One region of the Streptomyces sp. NPDC050504 genome, then DNA from elsewhere that is predicted to be linked to it. Evidence: riboswitches for the same ligand, from Rfam matches in the RefSeq annotation. Region 1 holds a riboswitch; each other region holds the start of a gene.
What was found. A riboswitch is a leader RNA that binds a small molecule or an ion and turns the genes downstream of it on or off. The one in region 1 is predicted to bind thiamine pyrophosphate.
Positions count from the first base shown of each region.

Region 2: it holds a riboswitch for thiamine pyrophosphate, as region 1 does, so the genes downstream of both, thiO (glycine oxidase ThiO) here and thiC (phosphomethylpyrimidine synthase ThiC) in region 1, are expected to answer to the same signal.
Region 3: it holds a riboswitch for thiamine pyrophosphate, as region 1 does, so the genes downstream of both, ACIBNE_RS39090 (thiamine ABC transporter substrate binding subunit) here and thiC (phosphomethylpyrimidine synthase ThiC) in region 1, are expected to answer to the same signal.

Region 1 is NZ_JBITHO010000003.1:770,111-777,831, reverse strand. It holds gene ACIBNE_RS14390 (LacI family DNA-binding transcriptional regulator) at 1-890, shown strand, start outside; gene ACIBNE_RS14385 (metallophosphoesterase) at 1,125-2,222, shown strand; gene ACIBNE_RS14380 (hypothetical protein) at 2,406-3,236, shown strand; gene thiC (phosphomethylpyrimidine synthase ThiC) at 3,295-5,088, opposite strand; TPP riboswitch at 5,081-5,207, opposite strand; gene ACIBNE_RS14370 (YibE/F family protein) at 5,281-6,618, shown strand; gene ACIBNE_RS14365 (SsgA family sporulation/cell division regulator) at 6,653-7,090, opposite strand; gene ACIBNE_RS14360 (IclR family transcriptional regulator) at 7,192-7,721, opposite strand, start outside.
Region 2 is NZ_JBITHO010000008.1:404,828-412,548, reverse strand. It holds gene ACIBNE_RS30000 (sulfite oxidase-like oxidoreductase) at 1-152, shown strand, start outside; gene ACIBNE_RS29995 (deoxyribonuclease IV) at 180-1,028, opposite strand; gene pknB (Stk1 family PASTA domain-containing Ser/Thr kinase) at 1,035-3,008, opposite strand; gene ACIBNE_RS29985 (thiazole synthase) at 3,253-4,047, opposite strand; gene thiS (sulfur carrier protein ThiS) at 4,051-4,251, opposite strand; gene thiO (glycine oxidase ThiO) at 4,248-5,426, opposite strand; TPP riboswitch at 5,424-5,536, opposite strand; gene ACIBNE_RS29970 (hypothetical protein) at 5,588-5,935, shown strand; gene ACIBNE_RS29965 (NAD(P)/FAD-dependent oxidoreductase) at 5,981-7,210, shown strand; gene ACIBNE_RS29960 (Rv2175c family DNA-binding protein) at 7,302-7,667, shown strand.
Region 3 is NZ_JBITHO010000016.1:103,475-111,195, reverse strand. It holds gene tsf (translation elongation factor Ts) at 1-228, shown strand, start outside; gene pyrH (UMP kinase) at 397-1,176, shown strand; gene frr (ribosome recycling factor) at 1,311-1,868, shown strand; gene ACIBNE_RS39100 (phosphatidate cytidylyltransferase) at 1,868-2,968, shown strand; gene rlmN (23S rRNA (adenine(2503)-C(2))-methyltransferase RlmN) at 3,147-4,259, shown strand; TPP riboswitch at 4,279-4,382, shown strand; gene ACIBNE_RS39090 (thiamine ABC transporter substrate binding subunit) at 4,460-5,560, shown strand; gene ACIBNE_RS39085 (ABC transporter permease) at 5,630-7,255, shown strand; gene ACIBNE_RS39080 (ABC transporter ATP-binding protein) at 7,257-7,721, shown strand, end outside.

The sequences.
Region 1 (7,721 bases):
CGCTCCGTACCGGCAAGTCAGGACTGATCGGCCTGACCGTGACGACCTACGGGGATGAACCTTTCACCTTCACCGAATTCGCGTACTTCGCGGAGATGGCCAGAGCCGCCACGTCCGCCGCGCTCGCCCGCGGCTACGCCCTGGTCATCCTCCCCGCCACCTCCAGACACGACGTCTGGTCGAACGTCGCCCTCGACGGCACCGTCGTCATCGACCCGTCCGACCAGGACCCCGTCGTCACCGAGCTGGTCCGCCAGGGCCTCCCGGTGGTCTCCGACGGCCGCCCGGCGGGCTCCCTGCCGGTCACCGCCTGGGTCGACAACGACCACGAGGCCGCCGTACTCGAACTCCTCGACCACCTCGCCGACGCAGGAGCCCGCCGCATCGGCCTCCTGACCGGCACCACCACCGACACCTACACCCGGCTCTCCACCACCGCGTACCTGCGCTGGTGCGAGCGCGTCGGCCAGGACCCCGTCTACGAGTCCTACCCCGCCCACGACCCCTGTGCGGGAGCCGTGGCGGCCGACCGCCTCCTGGCCCGTCCGGACCGCCCCGACGCCGTCTACGGCCTCTTCGACCCCAACGGCACCGACCTCCTGGCCGCCGCCCGGCGCTACGGGCTGCGCGTCCCCGACGACCTGCTCCTGGTCTGCTGCAGCGAATCCACGGTGTACGCCGCGACCGAGCCGCCCATCACCACGCTCTCGCTCAAGCCGCGCCGCATCGGCACGGCCGTCGTCCAGCTCCTCATCGACGCCATCGAGGGACTGGAGGCCGACCGGCCCGTGGAGCAGGTCATACCGACCGAACTGATCGTCCGGACCTCGTCGATGCGGCGCCCTCCCCGCACCACGGTGAGCCCGCCGCGGTCCCCCGCCGGGGACTGAACGGGCCCGGGACCGCGAACCGAGGGGAAACCGACGGACAACGGGAGGGAGCAGCGGGCGACCGACGGGGGACCGATCTGCCCATTCCGGGCGAAACAGTCGACGAACCAGGGGTGCACTCGGATTGACCACCCCTGGTGAGTCACAGAGCGCCAGCCGCATTCCTATGATGGGCGGACGACACCGCGGACCACCCCGACCAGGTAGGGCCGTGAGGTGTGCGGCGGTGCGACGGTGGTGGAGGGGTCGATGACTCAGGGGGCCGGTCAGGGACCCGTGGTGCGGACGGCGACGTTGCGCGATTTCCGTGTGCCGCCGTACGCCCAGGCTCCCGCAGCACAGTCCGCCGCCGAGCCCTCGGCGCACAGCGGGCACCCCGGCAACGCCTTCCCCGAGGGCGAGCCGCCGGAGGGGTACACGCCGACCGCGCGCGACCTCCCCGTGATCAACAGGGGCGACACCGTCAAGATGGAGACCGTGCCGCAGCAGCGCCCCGCGCCCGGCGAGAACGGCCTCGGCCCGCTCTACGTCGTCGGCGACGTCCACGGCTACTACGACGAGCTGGTCGCCGCCCTCCACGAGCAGGGCCTCATCGACGAGGCCGGCAACTGGTCCGCGGGCAACGCGCGCCTCTGGTTCCTCGGCGACTTCACCGACCGCGGCCCCGACGGCATCGGCGTCATCGACCTGGTGATGCGGCTCTCCGCCGAGGCGGCCGCCGCGGGCGGCTACTGCAAGGCCCTCATGGGCAACCACGAACTGCTGCTGCTGGGCGCCAAGCGCTTCGGCGACACCCCGGTGAACTCCGGCGCGGGCACCGCCACCTTCCAGGCGGCCTGGCTGCTCAACGGCGGCCAGAAGTCCGACATGGACCGCCTCCAGGACGTGCACCTCCAGTGGATGTCCCGGCTCGACGCCGTGGTCGAGGAGGACGGGCACCTGCTCCTGCACTCCGACACGACCGCCTACCTCGAATACGGCTCCACCATCGAGGACGTCAACGACACCGTCCACGCGATCCTCACCCGCAACGACGCCGACGAGTGCTGGGACCTCTTCCGGAAGTTCACCAAGCGGTTCGCCTTCCGCGACGAGGGCGGCTCCACGGCCGTACGGGAACTGCTGTCGACCTACGGCGGCGAGCGCGTCGTCCACGGCCACAGCCCCATCCCCTACCTGCTGGGAGAGGTCGGATCCGAGGACGGCGACGACTCGGCAGGACCGGTCGTCGAGGGCCCCCACGTGTACGCCGACGGGCTCGCCATCGCCATGGACGGCGGAGTGACCATGGCCGGTAAGTTGCTGGTGGTCCAACTTCCCCTGCATGACTGACGGTTCTCTGGGCAGGCGCCCGTACGACCGGAAGCACCGCGACCATTGGGCCCTATTTCTGGAAAGCCCCTGTCACCCCGTGCCGTAACCGCTCTACCATCGGCGTATCCGTAGCAGGCTCTCCTCCGTTTCGCCCAATCGCCCGGTCATCGCGGGCAATCCGGCCCTACGGAGCATCGGGGGATGCACATGAACAGCGCTCCGCACCTGCTGACCGAGGACCGCCCGGAGTTCGAGCGGATCCTCGACGACGCACTGCGCCACGCGCACGACCGGCCCGACCTCGCCTCTGTGGGCGAACGGCTCAACCTGGAACAGCTGCGCACCATGGCGCTGAACGCCACCGCGCTGATCACCGCGGCCGCCGCAGCCGAGTACGACCACTACGTGAAGGCCCGCGACGAACTGCGCGCGCCCGAGGACCCGCTCTCGACGCGCGACTCCGACCCCGACCCCATGACGGACGCGGCGGCCGGGTCGGGAGCGGGAGTCGCCGCGGTCGTCACCGTCCTGGCACCCGTCCTCGCGGGCGCATCCGCCGCGATCTTCCTGATCGTCGGCTACCTCCTTCAGATGCTGAGCCCCGCGCCCGTCTTCGCTGACACCCTGGTCGCGGCGGGCTGGTTCTTCGGGGCCGTCACGGCGGCCAGCATCCTGGTAGCCGCCGTGGCCCTGCTCATCGCCGCCCTGCGCAACAGCTCCACCCAGGAACCCGCGGTCGACGAGGAGGAGGGACTGACCGAGGAGGTGTCGCGCGCCCGCGAGGCCTGGCGCCACGCCCTGTTGGAGCGCGGTCTGCTGCCCTTCCTGCGGGACGCCCTGGCCGATCCGAGCGTCGACCCGACGTCGAACCGCAAGCCCTACCGGTCCAGCGGCCGCATACCGAAGGTCGGCTACAGCGGCCCCGACTTCGCGAGCCCCAACGAGGGGCCGGTGGCCGGGCCCCGGCCGACCTTCACCAGCCCCGACTTCACGAGTCCCGACTACGGCGGCCCCGAGCACCAGCCCGAATGACGGACGGGCGCACCGGGGCCGCACCCGTTTCACGGTTTCACGTGAAACATCGCTCTGTTCAGTTGGCGATCGGGAGGTAGACCCGGTTGCCCGCCTCGGCGAACTCCTTGGACTTCTCCGCCATGCCCGCCTCGATCTCCTCCGCCGCTGACCCCTCGGACGAGAGGTCGCCGCCGTGCTCGCGCCTGATGTCCTGCGAGATCTTCATCGAGCAGAACTTGGGGCCGCACATGGAGCAGAAGTGCGCCGTCTTCGCGGGCTCGGCGGGCAGCGTCTCGTCGTGGAACTCCCGCGCCGTGTCCGGGTCGAGGGCCAGGTTGAACTGGTCCTCCCAGCGGAACTCGAAGCGCGCGTCGGAGAGCGCGTCGTCCCAGTCCTGTGCGCCCGGGTGCCCCTTGGCGAGGTCCGCCGCGTGCGCCGCGATCTTGTACGTGATGACGCCGGTCTTCACGTCGTCGCGGTTGGGCAGGCCCAGGTGCTCCTTGGGCGTGACGTAGCAGAGCATCGCCGTGCCCCACCAGGCGATCATCGCGGCGCCGATGCCCGAGGTGATGTGGTCGTACGCCGGGGCGACGTCCGTGGTCAGCGGGCCGAGCGTGTAGAACGGCGCCTCCTCGCAGATCTCCTGCTGGAGGTCGATGTTCTCCTTGATCTTGTGCATCGGGACGTGCCCGGGGCCCTCGATCATCGTCTGCACGTTGTGGCGCTTGGCGATGGTGTTCAGCTCGCCCAGCGTCTTCAACTCGGCGAACTGCGCCTCGTCGTTGGCGTCCGCGATCGACCCCGGGCGCAGCCCGTCGCCGAGCGAGTACGTGACGTCGTACGCCGCGAGGATCTCGCAGAGCTCCTCGAAGTTCTCGTAGAGGAACGACTCCTTGTGGTGTGCCAGGCACCACGCGGCCATGATCGAGCCGCCGCGCGAGACGATGCCGGTCTTGCGGCGCGCGGTCAGCGGCACGTACCGCAGCAGCACGCCCGCGTGGACCGTCATGTAGTCGACGCCCTGCTCGGCCTGCTCGATGACCGTGTCCTTGTAGATCTCCCAGGTCAGCTCCTCGGCCTTGCCGTCGACCTTCTCCAGGGCCTGGTAGAGCGGCACGGTGCCGATCGGCACGGGGGAGTTGCGCAGCACCCATTCGCGGGTGGTGTGGATGTTGCGGCCCGTGGAGAGGTCCATGACCGTGTCGGCGCCCCAGCGGGTCGCCCAGGTCATCTTCTCCACCTCCTCCTCGATGGAGGAGGTGACCGCGGAGTTGCCGATGTTGGCGTTGACCTTCACCAGGAACCGCTTGCCGATGATCATCGGCTCGATCTCCGGGTGGTTGACGTTGGCCGGCAGCACCGCGCGCCCGGCCGCGATCTCCTCGCGGACGACCTCGGGGGAGACGTTCTCGCGGATCGCGACGTACTCCATCTCCGGCGTCACCTCGCCCCTGCGGGCGTACGCGAGCTGGGTCACCGCCTGCCCGTCGCGGCCCCGGCGGGGCTGGCGCGGGCGGCCGGGGAAGACCGCGTCGAGGTTGCGCAGACCGCCGCGCGGCGCGGTGTGCTTGATCCCGTCGTCCTCGGGGCGGACCGGGCGGCCCGCGTACTCCTCGGTGTCGCCGCGCCCGATGATCCAGTTGTCCCGCAGCGGAGGCAGCCCGCGCCGCACGTCGGTGTCGACGTTCGGGTCGGTGTACGGCCCCGACGTGTCGTACAGCGTCACGTCCTTGCCGTTGGTGAGGTGCACCTGACGGACCGGCACGCGGAGGTCGGGGCGCGAGCCCTCGACGTATCCCTTGTGCCAGCCGATGGACTTCCCGGCCTCGTTCTGCGTGGAGGCAGGCGTGCGTGCGTCCGATGTGGTCATGAGACCTACTCCCTACGCCGGCATTACCCGGTAACAGGTTCGGCGGTCGGCGCAGCTGCGACCCGTGTCGTCGTCAGCGCCCTCTCAGCCCGGTGCTCCGAGCTCCCGCGTGTGCAAGGTTTTGCCCCCACGCTAGCGTCCTCGCTGGCGCGCTGAACAGAGGGCCCCGTCCGTTCTTGCGATGATCGGTCGGTGACGTCCCCACACCACGCGCCCGAGGCCGAGCCCCCCGCCCCCGCCCACTCCCACGGCCACTCCCACAGCCACGGGCCCGCCGCGCCCGTCTCCAAGCACCTGCGGAAGGTCATCGCCGCGGTCCTGATCCCCTTCGCCACCGCGGTCTTCGTCGGGCTGTGCGTCCTGTGGCCGGGCGGCGCCCCCGCCCATGAACGCACCGGGGTCGGCTTCGACCGGCAGACCGAGACGGGCAGGGTCGCCAAGGTCGAGGCGGTCGACTGCAAGGACGTGAACGCCGGTCAGGTGCCGCCCGCCGGTGACCCGTCCACCGCACAGGGCGGCAAGGCGGCCGGCGCCGAGCGGAAGGGGTGCAAGAAGGCCACGGTCGAGGTGACCAGCGGCAAGGACAAGGGCCGCACCTTCGTCGAGATCGTCCAGCCCGGCGCACCGCGCCAGTTGGAGCACGGTCAGGGCGTGGTGGTGGCGTACGCCCCGGACGCGCCCCGCGAGCTCCAGTACTCGGTGACCGACGTGAACCGGAAGTTCCCGATGGCACTGCTGGCCGGGATCTTCGCGCTCGCGGTGGTCGCGGTCGGGCGGATGAAGGGCGTGATGGCGCTGATCGCGCTCGCCGTGTCCTTCGCCGTACTGACCCTGTTCATCCTCCCGGCGATCCTCCAGGGCTCCAACCCGCTGGTGGTGGCGGTGGTCGGGGCGAGCACGATCATGCTGATCGCGCTCTACGCCTGTCACGGCCTCACCGCCCGCACCTCCGTCGCCGTCCTCGGCACGCTCATCTCGCTGCTGCTGATCGGGCTGCTCGGCTCGCTCTTCATCGGCCAGGCGTTCCTCAGCGGCAACACCGACGACAACACCGGGCTGATCCACGGCCTCTACCCGAACATCGACATGTCGGGGCTGCTGCTCGCGGGCGTCATCATCGGTTCGCTGGGCGTCCTGGACGACGTGACGGTCACCCAGACGTCGGCGGTCTGGGAGCTGCACCAGGCGGATCCGACGATGGGCGTCCGCAAGCTGTACCGGGCGGGCATCAGGATCGGCCGGGACCACATCGCGTCGGTCGTGAACACGCTCGTACTGGCCTACGCGGGCGCCGCGCTGCCGCTGCTGCTGCTCTTCTCGATCGCGCAGTCCAGCGTGGGGACGGTCGCCAACAGCGAGCTGGTGGCCGAGGAGATCGTCCGGACGCTGATCGGCTCGATCGGCCTGGTCGCCTCGGTGCCGGTGACCACCGTGCTGGCGGCGCTGGTCGTCTCGGCCGACCGGCCGAGCGGGGCCGGGGCCGCGGCGGCCCCCGTACGCGGCGGAAGGGGCCGCCGCCGCAAGAAGTAGCGGCGACGGCCCCTTCCGTACGGGGCGGGCGGGGTCAGCCCGCGCTCTGCTCCTCGGCCAGGATCCGGCCCAGGGCCTCCTCCAGGTGCACCTCGAACTCACCGAGCGCACGCTCCTGGCCGAGCGGCACGAGCTTGTCGGTCCGGTCGAGGAAGGCGACCAGCGGCGCGGCCCCGGCCCTGAAGAGCGCCCGGTCGCCACCGACCTGGAGCCGGATGTGGACGTCGCTGAGGTTGTCCGGCTCCGCGGGGGAGACGTGCACGTCGCCGTCGCCGCTCGGCCTGCCGAGCCCGTCGAGCAGCAGTTCGCGGCCGAACGCCCAGGTGACGGGGGCATCGCCGGGCAGATGGAAGGTCATGCGTACTGCGTACGGATCGCGCATCTCGTACCGGAGCTCCACCGGGATACGGAAGGAGAGCTCCTCGGAGACGAGGAAGCTCATCATGACCTCTGCCTGAACGGATTCGAGCATTGCCTAACCCCGCAGTAGATGAAACTGGCCAGGAATGATCCCCACTGGCTCTCTTGACGCCATCGTGCTGTACCCGCTAACAGATCACAAGGAGTGAGTTTTCAGATACTGATAGAGAAGGCCAGGGAGCTCACGAGCGCCCCCACTTCGCTCCGCAACTGCTCAACTGCGGGGAGGAGACGGCCTTCTTGGTGCACGGGGAGAGAAATGGCCATGGTCGCGGCAGTTGTACCGACAGTAATCGGAATCGCCGCGCAGACCGTCCCCAGCGCGTACTCCTGGCGCTCGATGACCGGCTTCATGCGCTCCATCGAGCCGAGCCGCTCCATCAGCGCGCGCTGCCCCGGCACCGAGTAGCGCGTCACGGGCTGGACGGGGTGCCGGTCGAGGTGGTCCTGGCGGCTCTTCTCGTCGAGCTGGCTCAGCAGGCACTGGCCCAGCGCGTGGGCGTGGCCGGTCTCGCGGAAGTCCGCCCACTCCTCGACGGCGGGGGCGTTGGGGGTGTCGGCGACGGCGACGAGCTCGATCTCCCCCTCGCGGTAGACCGCGAAGTAGACCGGGACGCCGATGACGTCCCGCCAGTGCTCCAGCGAGTCACTGATCTTGGTGCGACGATTCTGCTGCGCTCCGC
Region 2 (7,721 bases), on a different contig from region 1:
GGAAGGGGCCCAAGTGGGTCCGGGGCGTGGAGTACATGACCGCCGACAGGCGCGGCTTCTGGGAGGAGCGCGGCTACCACAACGTCGGCGACCCGTGGACCGAGCAGCGCTACTCCTACCAGGAGGTACCGGGGGACGGCCCGGAGCTCTGAGCCCCGGGCCGCGGGCGGATCACCCGGTCAGCGCAGGGCCTTCAGCCGCGCCACGTCCGCGGCGTGCCCCTCCTTGCCGCCCGGCGTCTCGATGATCAGCGGGACGCCCGCCGTCGCCGGGTGCCGCAGCAGCTCGCGGAAGGGCTCCGCGCCGATGTGGCCCGAGCCGATGTTCTCGTGCCGGTCCTTGTGCGCGCCGACCACGTCCTTGGAGTCGTTGGCGTGGATCAGCTTCAGCCGTCCCTCGCCGACCGTCTCCACCAGCAGGTCCAGCGTCTGCCGCATGCCGTCGGGGCCCGTCAGGTCGTGGCCCGCCGCGTAGACGTGGCAGGTGTCGAGGCAGACGCCCAGCTTGGGGTGGGAGTCCAGCGCCTCGAAGTACGGCGCGAAGTCCCACGTACGGGAGCAGAGCGAGGAGCCCTGGCCCGCCGTGGACTCCAGCAGCAGGAACGGGTCGTCGTCGTGCGTCAGTTCGTCGAGGAGCGGGAGCATGTGCGTACGGACCTGGGCGAGCGCCTCGGCCCTGGGGCGGCCGCCGGTCGCGGAGCCGGTGTGCACGACCACGCCGAGCGCGCCGATCTCCCGGCCCCTGCGCAGGCTGTGCCGCAGCGAATCCACGGACTTCTCGACCGTGGCCGCGGTGTGCGAGCCGAAGTTGATCAGGTACGGGGCGTGCACGTACGCCGGGACCGATTCGGCCTCGCACTCCGCCCGGAACAGTTCGTCCTGGGCCGGGTTCCCGGCGGGCGTCGCCCACCCGCGCGGATTGGCGACGAAGACCTGCACGGCCTCGGCGCCCATCTCGCGGGCGTAGGTCAGCCCGACCTTGGCGAGACCGCCGGCCACCGGGACGTGGCCGCCGACTGGATTGCGCATGTGGTGCTAGAGCCCCTTGGTCTTGATGGTGATGGTGCTGCCCTCGGGGGCCTGGTCGCCGCCGTCGACCGACTGGTCGGCGACGGTGTCGCCGAGGAACGGGAACGCCTTGTCGACCTTGACCTTGAAGCCCGCGTCCTCCAGCGTGCTCTTCGCCTCGTCGACCTTCTTGCCCGTGACGTCCGGGACGTCGATCATGCGCGGGCCCTTGGAGATCGTGAGCGTGACGGTGTCGCCCTCGGCCGCCTCGGTGCCCTCGGCGACGGACTGCCGGGCGACGTGCCCGGCCTCCTCGGGCGAGTCGACCCGCTCCGCCGCGATCTTGACCTTGAAGCCCTCGTCGACGAGCGTGGTGCGCGCCTCGGCCTCGGTCTCGCCCGTGACGTCGGGGACCTCGACGGGGGCGCCCTTGCTGACGGACAGGGCGACGGCGGAGTCCGGGTTGCGCTCGGTTCCGGCGTCCGGGGTCGACTCGATCACCTTGCCCCGGTCCACCTCGCGGCTGAACTCCCTGGTGATCATGCCGGGGACCAGACCGGCCTTCTCCAGCTCCGCCTTCGCCGCCTCCAGCGTCCTGCCGCGCAGCGCCGGGACCTTCACGACCTCGGGGCCGCGCGAGACGACGAGCGTCACCGAGCCGTTGCCCCTGATCCGCGCGCCCGACTTGGGGGCGCTGTCGACGACGGTGCCGCGCTTGACGGTGTCGCTGTACTCCTTCTTGACCGCCTTCACGTCCAGGCCCGCCGAGTCCAGCCGCTTCTTGGCCTCCGCCTCGGTCTGGCCGAGCACCGAGGGCACCCGGGTGAACTGCCCGGAGTTGATGTACCAGATCCCCACGCCGCCGCCCAGCACCAGCAGCACTGCCGTCACCAGCGCGAACAGCCGTCGCCGCGGCGAGAAGCGCGCGCCGGTGCCGCCCCTGCGCCGTCGGCCGGCCCCGGGGTCCGCGGGCTGTGCGGGGGGCGGGGGCAGCGGCGGGGGCATCTCCAGACGGCTGGTGTGCTGGACGCCGTCCTGCCCGGCCTCGGGCGGGAGGGCGCGGGGGATCACGCTCGTACGGTCGTCGGGACCGCCCTGCCCCGGCTCGGCGGATCCCGTGGTGATCGCCTGCGGCGGTACGGCGTCCAGCTGCTCGTCGCCGAGTGCGGCGCGCGCCTCGCGGGTCCGGGCGAGCAGGGCGACCGCGTCGGTCGGGCGGACGTCGGGGTTGCGCGCGGTGGCGCTCGCGACCAGCTCGTCCAGCTCCACGGCGAGCCCGGGAACGTCGGCCGACGGGGCCGGGACGTCGGCGTTGAGGTGCTGGTAGAGGACCTGGGCGGGCGTGTCGCCCGAGTGCGGCTTGCCGCCGGTCAGCATCTCGTACAGCACGACCCCGCAGGCGTACACGTCGACGCGGGTGTCCGCCGTGCCGTGCTCGATCTGCTCGGGCGCGAGGTAGGAGACGGTGCCGAGGACGGAGCCCGTGGTGTTGGTGACCGAGCCCACGGCCCGTACGAGCCCGAAGTCGGCGACCTTGACCCGGCCGTCGTCCCCTATCAGGACGTTCTCCGGCTTCATGTCCCGGTGCACGAACCCGGCGCGGTGCGCGGCGCCGAGCGCGGCGAGCACGGGCTCCAGGATGTCGAGCGCGGCCCGGGGCGCGAGCGCGCCGCGCTCGCGCAGGACGTCGCGCAGGGTGCAGCCCGCGACGTACTCCATCGCGAGGTAGACGTACGCGCCGTCGGCGCCCTGGTCGAAGACCCCCACGACGTTGGGGTGCGAGAGGCGGGCGACGGACTTGGCCTCGCGGATGAAGCGCTCCACGAAGGAGGCGTCGGTGGCCAGCGCGGGGTGCATCACCTTGAGGGCGAGCACCCGGTCGAGACGGGTGTCCACGGCCCGGTAGACCGTGGCCATGCCGCCGACGGCGATGCGCGCATCGACGCGGTAGCGGCTGTCGAGCACGTGCCCGACGAGGGGGTCCTGGAGGGTCGTATCCACGCAGGTGAGTGTACGAGGCGCGGGGCCACCCGGATGGAGTACGGCGGGCGGCTCCGCCGGAATGCAGCCGACCTGTGACGCGGCGCCCCCCGGGCGCGGGGCCCTGCGGGGGTTCCCGTCGCCAGGGGCGCCGTTCTCGCCTGCGGCGGGCGGCACCCCGCCCCGCCCCATTTAGGGGCGCGGGGAACTGCGCGAGGGTGGGGCACACGCGCAACGTGTCCACCGCCCCGCGCAGCGGGGCCCCTCAGAACGCCGGGCGTTCCGGATCCAGGGCCGGCATCCCGCTCACCGGCGACGACGCCTCCGCGAAGTGGCGTCGGGGGATCCGCCCGCCCCGCCACGCGAGCCGTCCCGCCTCCACCCCGTGCCGCATCGCCTCGGCCATCAGCACCGGCTCCCGCGCCCGCGTCACCGCCGACGCCAGCATCACCGCCGCGCACCCCAGCTCCATCGCGAGCGCCGCGTCGGACGCGGTCCCCGCCCCCGCGTCCAGGATCACCGGCACCCCGGCGCGCTCCACGATCAGCTGGAAGTTGTGCGGGTTGCGGATGCCGAGCCCGGACCCGATGGGCGAGCCCAGCGGCATGATCGCCGCGCAGCCCACGTCCTCCAGCTTCCGCGCGAGCACCGGATCGTCGTTGGTGTACGGCAGGACCGTGAAGCCGTCGTCCACCAGGGTCTCCGCCGCGTCCAGCAGCTCCACCCCGTCGGGCAGCAGCGTCCGCTCGTCGGCGACGACCTCCAGCTTGATCCAGTCCGTGCCCAGCGCCTCCCGCGCCAGCCGCGCGGTCAGCACCGCCTCGCCCGCGGTGAAGCAGCCCGCGGTGTTCGGCAGGACCCGGATGCCGAGCCGGTCGAGGACGGAGAGGACCGAGCCCTGCACGGTCGGGTCGAGGCGGCGCATCGCCACCGTCGTCAGCTCCGTGCCGGACGCGGTCAGGGAGCGCTCCAGCACGTCGAGGCTGGGCGCCCCGCCCGTACCCATGATCAGCCGGGAGGCGAACGTGGTGTCCCCGAGGACGAAGGGGTCGTCGGACATCGGTCAGCCTCCCTGTACGGCGGTGAGCACTTCCACGCGGTCGCCGTCCGACAGCGCCGTGCCCGGCCACTGGCTGCGCGGGACGACGGCCTCGTTGACGGCGGCGGCGACCCCGCCCCGCGCGGTGGTGAGCGTCGCGACGAGGGCGTCCAGCGTGGTGCCCGGCGCCAGCTCGCGCACCTCGCCGTTGACGGACACGGTCATGCGGACACCTCCAGGGGGCGCGAGGGGCCGGGGACCCGCGCGAAGCGGCCCGGGGCGAACGGGCGCGCCTCGTCGGGCAGCTCCCCGGTCGCGAGGTACGCCGCCAGCGCGTCGCCGGTGACGGGCGTGAGCAGCACGCCGTTGCGGTAGTGCCCGGTCGCCAGGGCGAGGCCGGGCAGGGCGGTCGGGCCGAGCAGCGGGGCGTTGTCGGGGGAGCCCGGCCGCAGCCCCGCCCTGGTCTCGGTGAGCGGCAGCTCGGTGATGCCGGGCACCAGCTCGTGCGCGTCGCGCAGCAGTTCGTACACCCCGCCCGCCGTGACGGTGGTGTCCCAGCCCAGCTCCTCGCTGGTGGCGCCGACGACCAGCTCGCCGTTCTCGCGCGGCACCAGGTAGACGTGGCTGCCGCGCACCACGGCCCGTACGGTCCGCGACAGGAAGGGCGCGTACGCGCGCGGCACCGTCAGCCGCAGCACCTGCCCCTTGACCGGCCGCACCGGCGGCAGCACGTCGGACGGCACCCCGCCCAGCTCGCCGCTCAGGCTGCCCGCCGCCAGCACCACCTGGTCGGCCGCGAGTTCGGTGCCGTCCACCAGGACGGCTCCGGCGGCCCGGTCCCGCACCACCGAGAGGCGCTCCACCCAGCCGCGCGCGAAGGCCACCCCGGCCCGCTCGCAGGCCGTCAGCAGCGCGGCCGCCAGCCTGCGCGGATCGACCTGGTGGTCGCCCTCGACCTGGAGCCCGCCGCGCACGCCGGGGGCGAGCATCGGCTCCAGGCGGCGGCACTCCCGGCCGGTCAGCCACTGCGACTCCAGGCCCGAGCGGTGCTGGAGGGCGTGGAGTTCGCGCAGGTGGGCGCGGTCGTCGGCGTCCAGCGCGACGGCCAGGGTGCCGCAGGCGCGGTAGCCGACCGACCGGCCGCACGCCTCCTCCAGCTCCGCGACGAAGCCCGGATAGCGGCGCGCGGACTCCAGGTTGAGGCCGAGCAGCGTCTGTTCGCCGTGGTGCAGCTCGGTGACGGCCGCGAGCATTCCGGCCGCGACCTGCGCCGCCCCGCCGCCGGGGTCCGGGTCGGCGACGGTGACCGCGAGGCCCCGTCCCGCCGCCCGCCAGGCCGTGACCAGGCCGATGATGCCGCCCCCGATGACGAGGACGTCGCTTGATCGAGATCGAGACATGGGCGTCCAGCCCCTCCCTTCGCCGGCATGACCCGGATCAGGTTCTTACGGTCGGAGGCCGCCCAGCCTCCCTCTCAGCCCGGTGCGTTCGGGCTCCCGCGAGTGCTTTACCTTGGCCACCCTAAACCCCGGGCTCGACCCTCAGTAAGGGAGCATTCGCCGTGGCACGCACCAGCGCCCCTTCGCTCGACGGACTCGTCCTCGCACCGGTCGCCGACCAGGCGCCGGGCCAGGTCGGTACGCGGACCAGGTTCACCTACCACGAGCGGGACGGCCGGATATGGGCCGAGTACGAGGGCGGTGACGTGGTCCGCGGGCACCTGGTCGGCACCCGGGACGGCGACCGCCTGGACTTCCGCTACGTCCAGTTGAAGCACGACGGGGGAACCTCGTCGGGCCATTGCGTGTCCATGGTCGTGGAGCTGCCCGACGGCCGGGTGCGGCTGGAGGAGACCTGGCGGTGGGAGTCCCAGGAGGGCAGCGGAACCAGCGTGGTCGAGCAATTGTGAGACGGACCGCTACTGACGGACCGTCAGATGAGTAGGGTGGTGCGGATGAGCGAGCAGAAACGAATCGTCGTCGTGGGCGCGGGCATGGCGGGGGCACAGACCGCCGTCGCCCTGCGCGAACAGGGCTTCACCGGGCCGATCACCCTGGTCGGCGCCGAACCCCACCGGCCGTACGACAGGCCGCCGCTGTCCAAGGCGGTCCTGCTCGGCAAGGCGGAAGCGGCCGACGTCGCCTTCGAGATCGACTACGAGGCGCTCTCGGTGGAGCTCGTGCTGGGCCGCGAGGTGACCGGGCTGCGCCCCGGCGACCGCGAGGTCGACACCGCCGAAGGGCCCCTCCCGTACGACGTGCTGGTGCTGGCCACCGGCGCCGAGCCCGTCGTGCTGCGCGGCAGCGAGGACGTCCCCGGCGTCCACCTGCTGCGCACCGTCGAGGACGCCGAGCGGCTGCGCCCCGTCCTCGACGGGCAGCGGGACGTCGTGGTCGTCGGCGCGGGCTGGATCGGCGCCGAGTTCGCCACCGCCGCACGCCAGGCGGGCTGCGCGGTCACCGTCGTGGAGGCCGCCGAGCACCCGCTCGCCGGGGCGCTGCCCGCCGAGGTCGCGGCCCCGATGGCCGCCTGGTACGCGGAGAGCGGCGCCGAACTCCTCACCCGCGCGCGCGTGGCCGCGGTCGAGCCGGGCGCGGTGGTCCTCGCGGACGGCCGCAGGCTCCCGGCGGCCGCCGTGGTCGTGGGCATCGGCGCCCGCCCGGCGACCGGCTGGCTCGCGGGCTCCGGGATCGAGCTCGGCCCCGACGGTTCGGTGACCGCCGACGCGCACCTGCGCACCTCGCTCCCCGACGTGTACGCGGTCGGGGACTGCGCCTCCTTCCCCTCGGCCCGCTCCGGCGCGCGCCTGCTGGTCCACCACTGGGACAACGCCCTCCAGGGGCCCCGTGCGGTCGCGGCCGACATCATCGGCGAGGGCGCCGACGGCGGGCGGGGGAAGGCGTACGACCCCGTCCCGTACTTCTGGTCCGAGCAGTTCGGGCGCTTCGTCCAGTACGCGGGCCACCACGCGCCCGGCGACACGCTGGTGCGGCGCGGCGACCCCGACGGCGCCGCCTGGTCGGTGCTCTGGCTGCGCGAGGGCGCCCTGGCCGCGCTGCTCGCCGTCGGCAGGCCGCGCGACCTGGCGCAGGGCCGCAGACTGATCGAGTCGGGCGTCCCGCTCGACCCGGAGCGCGCCGCCGACCCCGACGTACAGCTGAAAATCGCAGTGCAAAAGCCGTAATCAGGGTCGTTTCGCGGCGTGGCGATTGGCGAACTGTCCCGTTCGCCCGACCCGGCTACCCACTGTCAGTGGGGGATGGCACGCTTGTCCTGTGACCGAGATTGACGCAAACACCGATGCTCTCGTCCCCGCCTGGCTCCACCTCCCCGACATCGCAGAGATGCTCGGCATCGAGGTGACGCGCGTGCGGCAGCTGGTCAAGGAGGGCCAGCTCATCGCCGTGCGCCGTGGGGAGAACCGGACGCTCCAGGTGCCGGCCGCCTTCATCGACGGCGACAAGGTGGTGAAGGGGCTCGTGGGGACCCTGACGCTGCTGAAGGACGACGGCTTCTCCGACGAAGAGATGCTGGAGTGGCTGTTCACTCCGGACGACAGCCTGCCGGGCACGCCCGCGCAGGCCCTCAGCGAGAATCGCGGCACGGAGGTGAAGCGCCGCGCCCAGGCGCTCGCCGTCTGACGACACCGCACGCCGCACACCACGCGCGGTGGTGCGGGGCCGTGTCTCCCACGG
Region 3 (7,721 bases), on a different contig from region 1:
GAGGTCGTCGAGTCCGAGCGCCGCGTCGCCGAGGAGACCACCCGCGCCGAGGGCAAGCCCGAGGCCGCGCTCCCGAAGATCGTCGAGGGTCGCGTCAACGCGTTCTACAAGGACGCCACCCTGCTGGGCCAGCCCTACGCGCTGGACCAGAAGAAGTCCGTCCAGCAGATCCTGGACGAGGCCGGCGTCGTCCTGAAGCGCTTCGCGCGCATCAAGGTCGGCATCTGAGTCCGTACGCGATCGACAGCGATCGACGCGAGACCCCGCTAGGGTCTAGTGCAGTCGTCGGCCGCACCCGAGCCGCACGACCGCAGATCTGACGAGGAGGCCATTGCCGCTGAGGGACACCAGACCCACCGGCAATGGCCTCCTTCGCATGTGCACGAGGAGATCCCCATGAACAACGGCGCGGACGACCACCACGCGAAGAACCAGAAGCGCGAAGACGGCAAGATCGCCGGGCGCGTCATGCTGAAGCTGTCAGGCGAGGCATTCTCCGGCGGCACCGGCCTCGGCGTCGACCCCGACGTCGTGCACGCCATCGCCCGCGAGATCGCCGCGGTCGTCCGGGACGGCGCGGAGGTCGCGGTCGTCATCGGCGGCGGCAACTTCTTCCGCGGCGCCGAGCTCCAGCAGCGCGGCATGGACCGGGCCCGCTCCGACTACATGGGCATGCTCGGCACGGTCATGAACTGCCTCGCCCTCCAGGACTTCCTGGAGAAGGAGGGCATCGACAGCCGCGTGCAGACCGCCATCACCATGGGCCAGGTCGCCGAGCCGTACATCCCGCTGCGCGCCGTGCGGCACCTGGAGAAGGGCCGCGTCGTCATCTTCGGCGCGGGCATGGGCATGCCGTACTTCTCCACGGACACCACCGCCGCCCAGCGCGCCCTGGAGATCGACGCCGAGGTCATGCTCATGGGCAAGAACGGGGTCGACGGCGTCTACGACTCCGACCCCAAGACCAACCCCGACGCGGTGAAGTTCGACGCGCTGGAGTACGGCGAGGTCATCGCCCGGGACCTCAAGGTCGCCGACATGACCGCCATCACCCTCTGCCGGGACAACCAGCTGCCGATCCTCGTCTTCGAGCTGCTCGCGGAGGGCAATATCGCCCGCGCGGTCAAGGGTGAGAAGATCGGCACGCTCGTCAGCGACCGGGGTACCCGGGCCTGATTCCCCCGGGGCCCCGCCCCAGAGGATGGACAACGGCCTGCCGGTCGGACACCGTGCAGGTGAAGACGCGGGTAATGACGCGGGTGACGCCCACTGACGCGGGTCGCGCCCACTCAAGACACCAGGAGCAAGTGGTGATCGAAGAAATCCTCCTCGAAGCCGAGGAGAAGATGGAGAAGGCCGTCGTGGTCGCCAAGGAGGACTTCGCGGCGATCCGCACCGGGCGTGCGCACCCGGCGATGTTCAACAAGATCGTGGCCGACTACTACGGCGCGCTGACGCCGATCAACCAGCTGGCCTCGTTCTCGGTCCCCGAGCCGCGCATGGCCGTGGTCACGCCGTTCGACAAGAGCGCGCTGCGCAACATCGAGCAGGCCATCCGCGACTCCGACCTCGGGGTCAACCCGAGCAACGACGGCAGCATCATCCGGGTGACCTTCCCCGAGCTGACGCAGGACCGCCGCAAGGAGTACATCAAGGTCGCCAAGACCAAGGCCGAGGACTCCAAGATCTCGATCCGCTCCATCCGCCGCAAGGCGAAGGAGACGCTCGACAAGCTCGTCAAGGACAAGGAGTCCGGCGAGGACGAGGTCCGCCGTGCCGAGAAGGAGCTCGACGACACCACCGCGAAGTACGTGGCGCAGGTGGACGAGCTGCTGAAGCACAAGGAAGCCGAGCTGCTCGAGGTCTGATGAACGACTCTTCCTGGGGATCCCCGGCGGGAGCCGGATACTGGGGATCGCCCGAGATGGGGGCCGCCCCGGCGGGTCCCGCACACGATGTGCACGAAGCCCAGCAGACTCGGCCCATGCCCATCGTGCCGGACGTTCCCGACGCAGGTAGAGACGCTGACGACCACGATCGCCGGAGTCAGGGGGCCGGGAGTTCCCACGGCCCCCTGTTCCGTGACGAGGCGCCTGTGGCCGCGCGGCCCCTGGCGGAGGAACCCATGGCCGTCCAGCCTCCGACCCCGCCCCAGAAGAAGCGCGCCGGCCGCGACCTGCGCGCCGCCATAGGGGTCGGGGTGGGGCTCGGCGCGGTCATCGTCGCCTCGCTCTTCATCGTGAAGCCCGTGTTCCTCGGCGTGATAGCGATCGCCGTGGTGGTCGGCCTCTGGGAGCTGACCTCCCGCCTGGAGGAGCGCAAGGGCATCAGGGCCCCGCTGGTACCGCTCGCGGTCGGCGGCGCCGCGATGGTCGTGGCGGGCTTCGTCCGGGGGGCCGAGGGCGCCTGGGTGGCCATGGCGCTCACCGCGCTCGCGGTGCTCGTGTGGCGGATGACCGAGCCGCCTGAGGACTACCTGCGGGACGTCACCGCGGGCGTCTTCGCGGCGTTCTACGTGCCGTTCCTGGCCACGTTCGTGGCGATGATGCTGGACGCCCCCGACGGCGACTGGCGCGTGCTGACGTTCCTGCTCCTGACGATCGTCAGCGACACCGGGGCGTACGCGGTGGGCTGGCGCTTCGGCAAGCACAAGCTCGCCCCGCGCATCAGCCCCGGCAAGACCCGCGAGGGGCTGCTGGGCGCCATCGCCTTCTCGATGGTGGCGGGCGCGCTGTGCATGCAGTTCCTCATCGAGGACGGCACGTGGTGGCAGGGCCTGGTGCTCGGCTTCGCGGTCGCGGTCAGCGCCACCCTGGGCGACCTGGGCGAGTCCATGATCAAGAGGGACCTCGGGATCAAGGACATGGGGACGCTGCTGCCGGGCCACGGCGGCATCATGGACCGGCTCGACTCGCTGCTGCCGACCGCGCCCGTGGTCTGGCTGCTGCTGGTGATCTTCGTCGGGTAGTCCCGGCCGGTCCCGGTTATCCTGGAGGGCGCGTCGCTCGTGAGCGACGCGCCCTTCCGGCCTTCCGGGCCCGTCCAGGCGTCCGTCGGCCGGCCACCCCGCACCTCACCCCACTCCCGCGCACGCGGAGGTCGCCCGGCCTCGTCGTACCGAGGAACGCAACTAGGAGTTACCGCCCATGGCACGCCCCGCCCCGGGAGAACTGACCTTCGTGGCGCCGCGCGCGGCGAAGAAGCCGCCGCGCCACCTCGCCGACCTGACGCCCGCCGAGCGCAAGGAGGCCGTCGCCGCGATCGGCGAGAAGCCCTTCCGCGCCAAGCAGCTCTCCACGCACTACTTCGCGCGCTACGCGCACGACCCGGCGGAGTGGACCGACATCCCCGCGGGCTCCCGCGACAAGCTGCGCGCCGAGCTGCTGCCCGACCTGATGAGCGTCGTGCGGCACATCTCCTGCGACGACGACACCACCCGCAAGACCCTGTGGCGGCTGCACGACGGGACGCTGGTGGAGTCCGTCCTGATGCGCTACCCGGACCGGGTCACCATGTGCATCTCCTCGCAGGCCGGCTGCGGCATGAACTGCCCGTTCTGCGCCACGGGCCAGGCCGGGCTCGACCGCAACCTGTCGACCGCCGAGATCGTGCACCAGATCGTCGACGGCATGCGCGCGCTGCGCGACGGCGAGGTCCCGGGCGGGCCCGCGCGGCTGTCCAACATCGTCTTCATGGGCATGGGCGAGCCGCTGGCCAACTACAAGCGCGTCGTCGGCGCCATCCGCCGCCTCACCGACCCCGAGCCCGACGGCCTCGGCCTCTCCCAGCGCGGCATCACCGTCTCGACGGTCGGCCTCGTCCCCGCCATGCTGCGCTTCGCCGACGAGGGCTTCAAGTGCCGCCTCGCGGTCTCGCTGCACGCCCCCGACGACGAGCTGCGCGACACCCTCGTGCCGGTGAACACCCGCTGGAAGGTGCGGGAGGTGCTGGACGCGGCGTGGGAGTACGCCGAGAAGTCCGGCCGCCGCATCTCCATCGAGTACGCGCTGATCAGGGACATCAACGACCAGGCGTGGCGGGGCGACCTGCTCGGGCGGCTCCTCAAGGGCAAGCGCGTGCACGTCAACCTGATCCCGCTGAACCCGACGCCCGGCTCGAAGTGGACCGCGTCCCGCCCCGAGGACGAGAAGGCGTTCGTCGAGGCCATCGCGGCGCACGGAGTGCCGGTGACCGTCCGGGACACCCGTGGCCAGGAGATCGACGGAGCGTGCGGACAGCTGGCCGCTTCGGAGCGTTAGTATCGTGGCTTGAAATTGCATATTCCGGCAGGGGAGCGCCACAGCGCTGAGAGTGCGGCACGCCGCAGACCCTCAGAACCTCGCCCAGGTCATTCTGGGTAGGAAGTTCGGTCACCACTCAAGCTGTTGCGCCCTGCCCGCACGCCGTCGGCGTGCGGGCAGGGCCGCGTCTCTTCCTGGTCACCCAGGAGGAAAAACCAGTGAGCACCACCAGAAGGATCACCGCGGGCGCGCTCGCCGCCGCGCTCGGCGTCACCGCGCTCGCCGCCTGCGGCAGCGACAAGGACGAGAAGGACGGCTCGTCCGGCGCGGGCAAGGGCTCCAAGACCGTCACGCTCGTCAGCCACGAGTCCTTCGCGGCCTCGCCCGACGTGCTGAAGGAGTTCACCCGCCAGACCGGCTACACGGTCAAGGTCCTCAAGAGCGGCGACGCCATCGAGGCACTCAACAAGGAGATCCTCACCAAGGGCTCCCCGCAGGGCGACGTCTTCTTCGGCGTCGACAACACCTCGCTCTCCCGCGCCCTCGACAACGGCCTCTTCACGCCGTACGAGGCCAAGGGCCTGGACCAGGTCGCCGAGTCCGTCCAGCTCGACAAGGACAAGCACCGGGTCACGCCCGTCGACACCGGCGACGTCTGCGTCAACTACGACAAGAAGTACTTCGCCGACAAGAAGCTGGCGCCGCCCGCCTCCTTCGACGACCTGGTCAAGCCGGAGTACAAGGACCTCCTCGCCGTCGAGAACGCCCAGACCTCGTCGCCCGGCCTGAGCTTCCTGCTCGGCACCGTCGCGGCCTACGGCGACGACGGCTGGAAGGAGTACTGGGGCAAGCTCAAGGACAACGGCGTCAAGGTCGTCAACGGCTGGGACCAGGCGTACAACCAGGAGTTCTCCGGCTCGGCCGGCGGCAGGAAGGCCAAGGGCGAGCGGCCGCTCGTCGTCTCGTACGCCTCCAGCCCGCCCGTCGAGGTGCTGTACGCCAAGCCGCAGCCGACCCAGGCGCCCACCGGCGTCGCCGTAGGCACCTGCTTCCGCCAGACCGAGTTCGCCGGGCTGCTGACCGGCGCGAAGAACGAGGCGGGCGGCAAGGCGCTGCTCGACTTCCTGATCGGCAAGCGGTTCCAGGCGGACATGCCGCTCAACATGTTCGTGAACCCGGTGACCGCCAACGTGCCGCTGCCCGAGCTGTTCGTCCGGCACGGCGCCGTGGTCTCCAAGCCGCAGACCATGGAGCCCGAGAAGATCGCGAAGAACCGCGACCAGTGGGTCGGGGCCTGGGCCTCGATCGCCGTCAAGTGAGCCGTACGACGTGATGCGGCGTACGACGTGAAGCGGCGGACGCGCGGGGGCGCGGCGCGGCTGGGGCTGATGCTCCTGCCCGTCGCGTTCTTCGCGGTCTTCTTCGCCTACCCCGTGACCGCCATCGTCGGGCGCGGGCTGAAGGCCGACGGGGCGTGGGAGTTCGGGCGCGTCGGCGAGGTGCTGGGCCGTCAGGACATCCTGGACGTCCTCTGGTTCACCACCTGGCAGGCCGCCGCGTCGACCGCGCTGACCCTGCTGGTCGCGCTGCCCGGCGCGTACGTCTTCGCGCGCTTCGACTTCCCCGGCAAGGCGCTGCTGCGCGCGGTGGTGACCGTGCCGTTCGTGCTGCCGACCGTGGTCGTCGGCACGGCGTTCCTCGCGGTCCTCGGGCGCGGCGGACTGCTCGACGAGGCGTGGGGCGTACGGCTCGACACCACGGTCTGGGCCATCCTGCTCGCCCACGTCTTCTTCAACTACGCGGTCGTCGTACGGACCGTCGGCGGTCTGTGGGCGCAGCTCGACCCCCGGCAGGAGGAGGCCGCGCGGGTGCTCGGCGCCTCGCGCCTCACGGCCTGGCGGCGGGTGACGCTGCCCGCGCTCGGGCCCTCGGTCGCGGCGGCGGGCGTGATGGTCTTCCTCTTCACCTTCACCTCCTTCGGCGTCGTGCAGATCCTGGGCGGACCGTCGTACTCCACGCTCGAAGTGGAGATCTACCGGCAGACCGCCCAGGTCTTCGACCTGTCCACGGCCGCCGTGCTGACCCTGGTGCAGTTCGCCGCGGTCGGCGCGATCCTCGGCGTCCACGCCTGGACCGTACGGCGCCGGGAGAGCGCGCTGCGGCTCGTCGACCCGGCGGGCACCGCCCGGCGGCCCGCGGGCGCGGGGCAGTGGGCGGTGCTCGGCGGGGTGCTGCTGAGCGTGCTGCTGCTGGTGCTGGTGCCGCTCGGGGTGCTGGTGGAACGGTCCTTCGCGGTCGGCGACGGCTACGGCCTCGACTTCTACCGGGCGCTGGGCGAACTCGACCCGGCGGGCGGCGTCTTCCTGGTGCCGCCCATCGAGGCCGTGTGGAACTCGCTGTCGTACGCGGTGGTGGCCACGGCCCTCGCGCTGCTGATCGGCGGGCTCGCCGCCGCCGCGCTGGCCCGGCGCGACGGGCCGCTGCGCCGCCTCGTGCGGGGCTTCGACGCGCTGCTGATGCTGCCGCTGGGGGTCTCGGCGGTGACCGTCGGCTTCGGCTTCCTGATCACGATGGACGAGCCGCCGCTCGACCTGCGCGCCTCCTGGATCCTGGTGCCGCTGGCCCAGGCGCTGGTCGGGGTGCCCTTCGTCGTACGGACCATGCTGCCCGTGCTGCGCGCGGTGGACGGGCGGCTGCGCGAGGCGGCGGCGGTGCTCGGGGCCTCGCCGCTGCGGGTTTGGCGCGAGGTGGACCTGCCGATGGTGCGGCGGGCGGTGCTGGTGGCGGCCGGGTTCGCGTTCGCGGTGTCGCTCGGGGAGTTCGGGGCGACGGTGTTCCTCGCGCGGCCCGACCGGCCGACGCTGCCGGTGGCCGTGGCGCGGCTCATCGGACGGCCCGGCGAGATGAACTACGGGCAGGCGATGGCGTTGAGCACGGTGTTGATGGTGGTGTGCGCGGTGTCTCTGGTGTTGCTGGAGCGGGTGCGGAACGAGCGGACGAGCGGAGAGTTCTGAGGTGCTTCGTCTTGACGGGGTGACCGTGCGGTTCGGGGAGCGGGCCGTCCTCGACGCGGTCGACCTGGAGGTCGCCGACCACGAGATCGTGTGCGTGCTCGGGCCCAGCGGGAGCGGCAAGTCGACGCTGCTGCGGGTCGTCGCCGGGCTCCAGGACGTGGCCGCCGGGCGGGTCGAGCTGGCGGGCGCCGACCAGGCGGGGGTGCCCGTGCACCGGCGGGGGGTGGGGCTGATGTTCCAGGACCACCAGCTGTTCCCGCAGCGGGACGTGGCGGGGAACGTGGCGTTCGGGCTGCGGATGCGGGGGGCTTCGCGCGGGGCCGCCGGGAGTGCCGGGCGCGCTGAGCGGGCGCGGCGCGTGGCGGAGCTGTTGGAGCTCGTCGGGCTGCCGGGCGCCGAGCGGCGGGCCGTCGCCGCGCTGTCGGGCGGCGAGCAGCAGCGGGTGGCGCTCGCGCGGGCGCTGGCC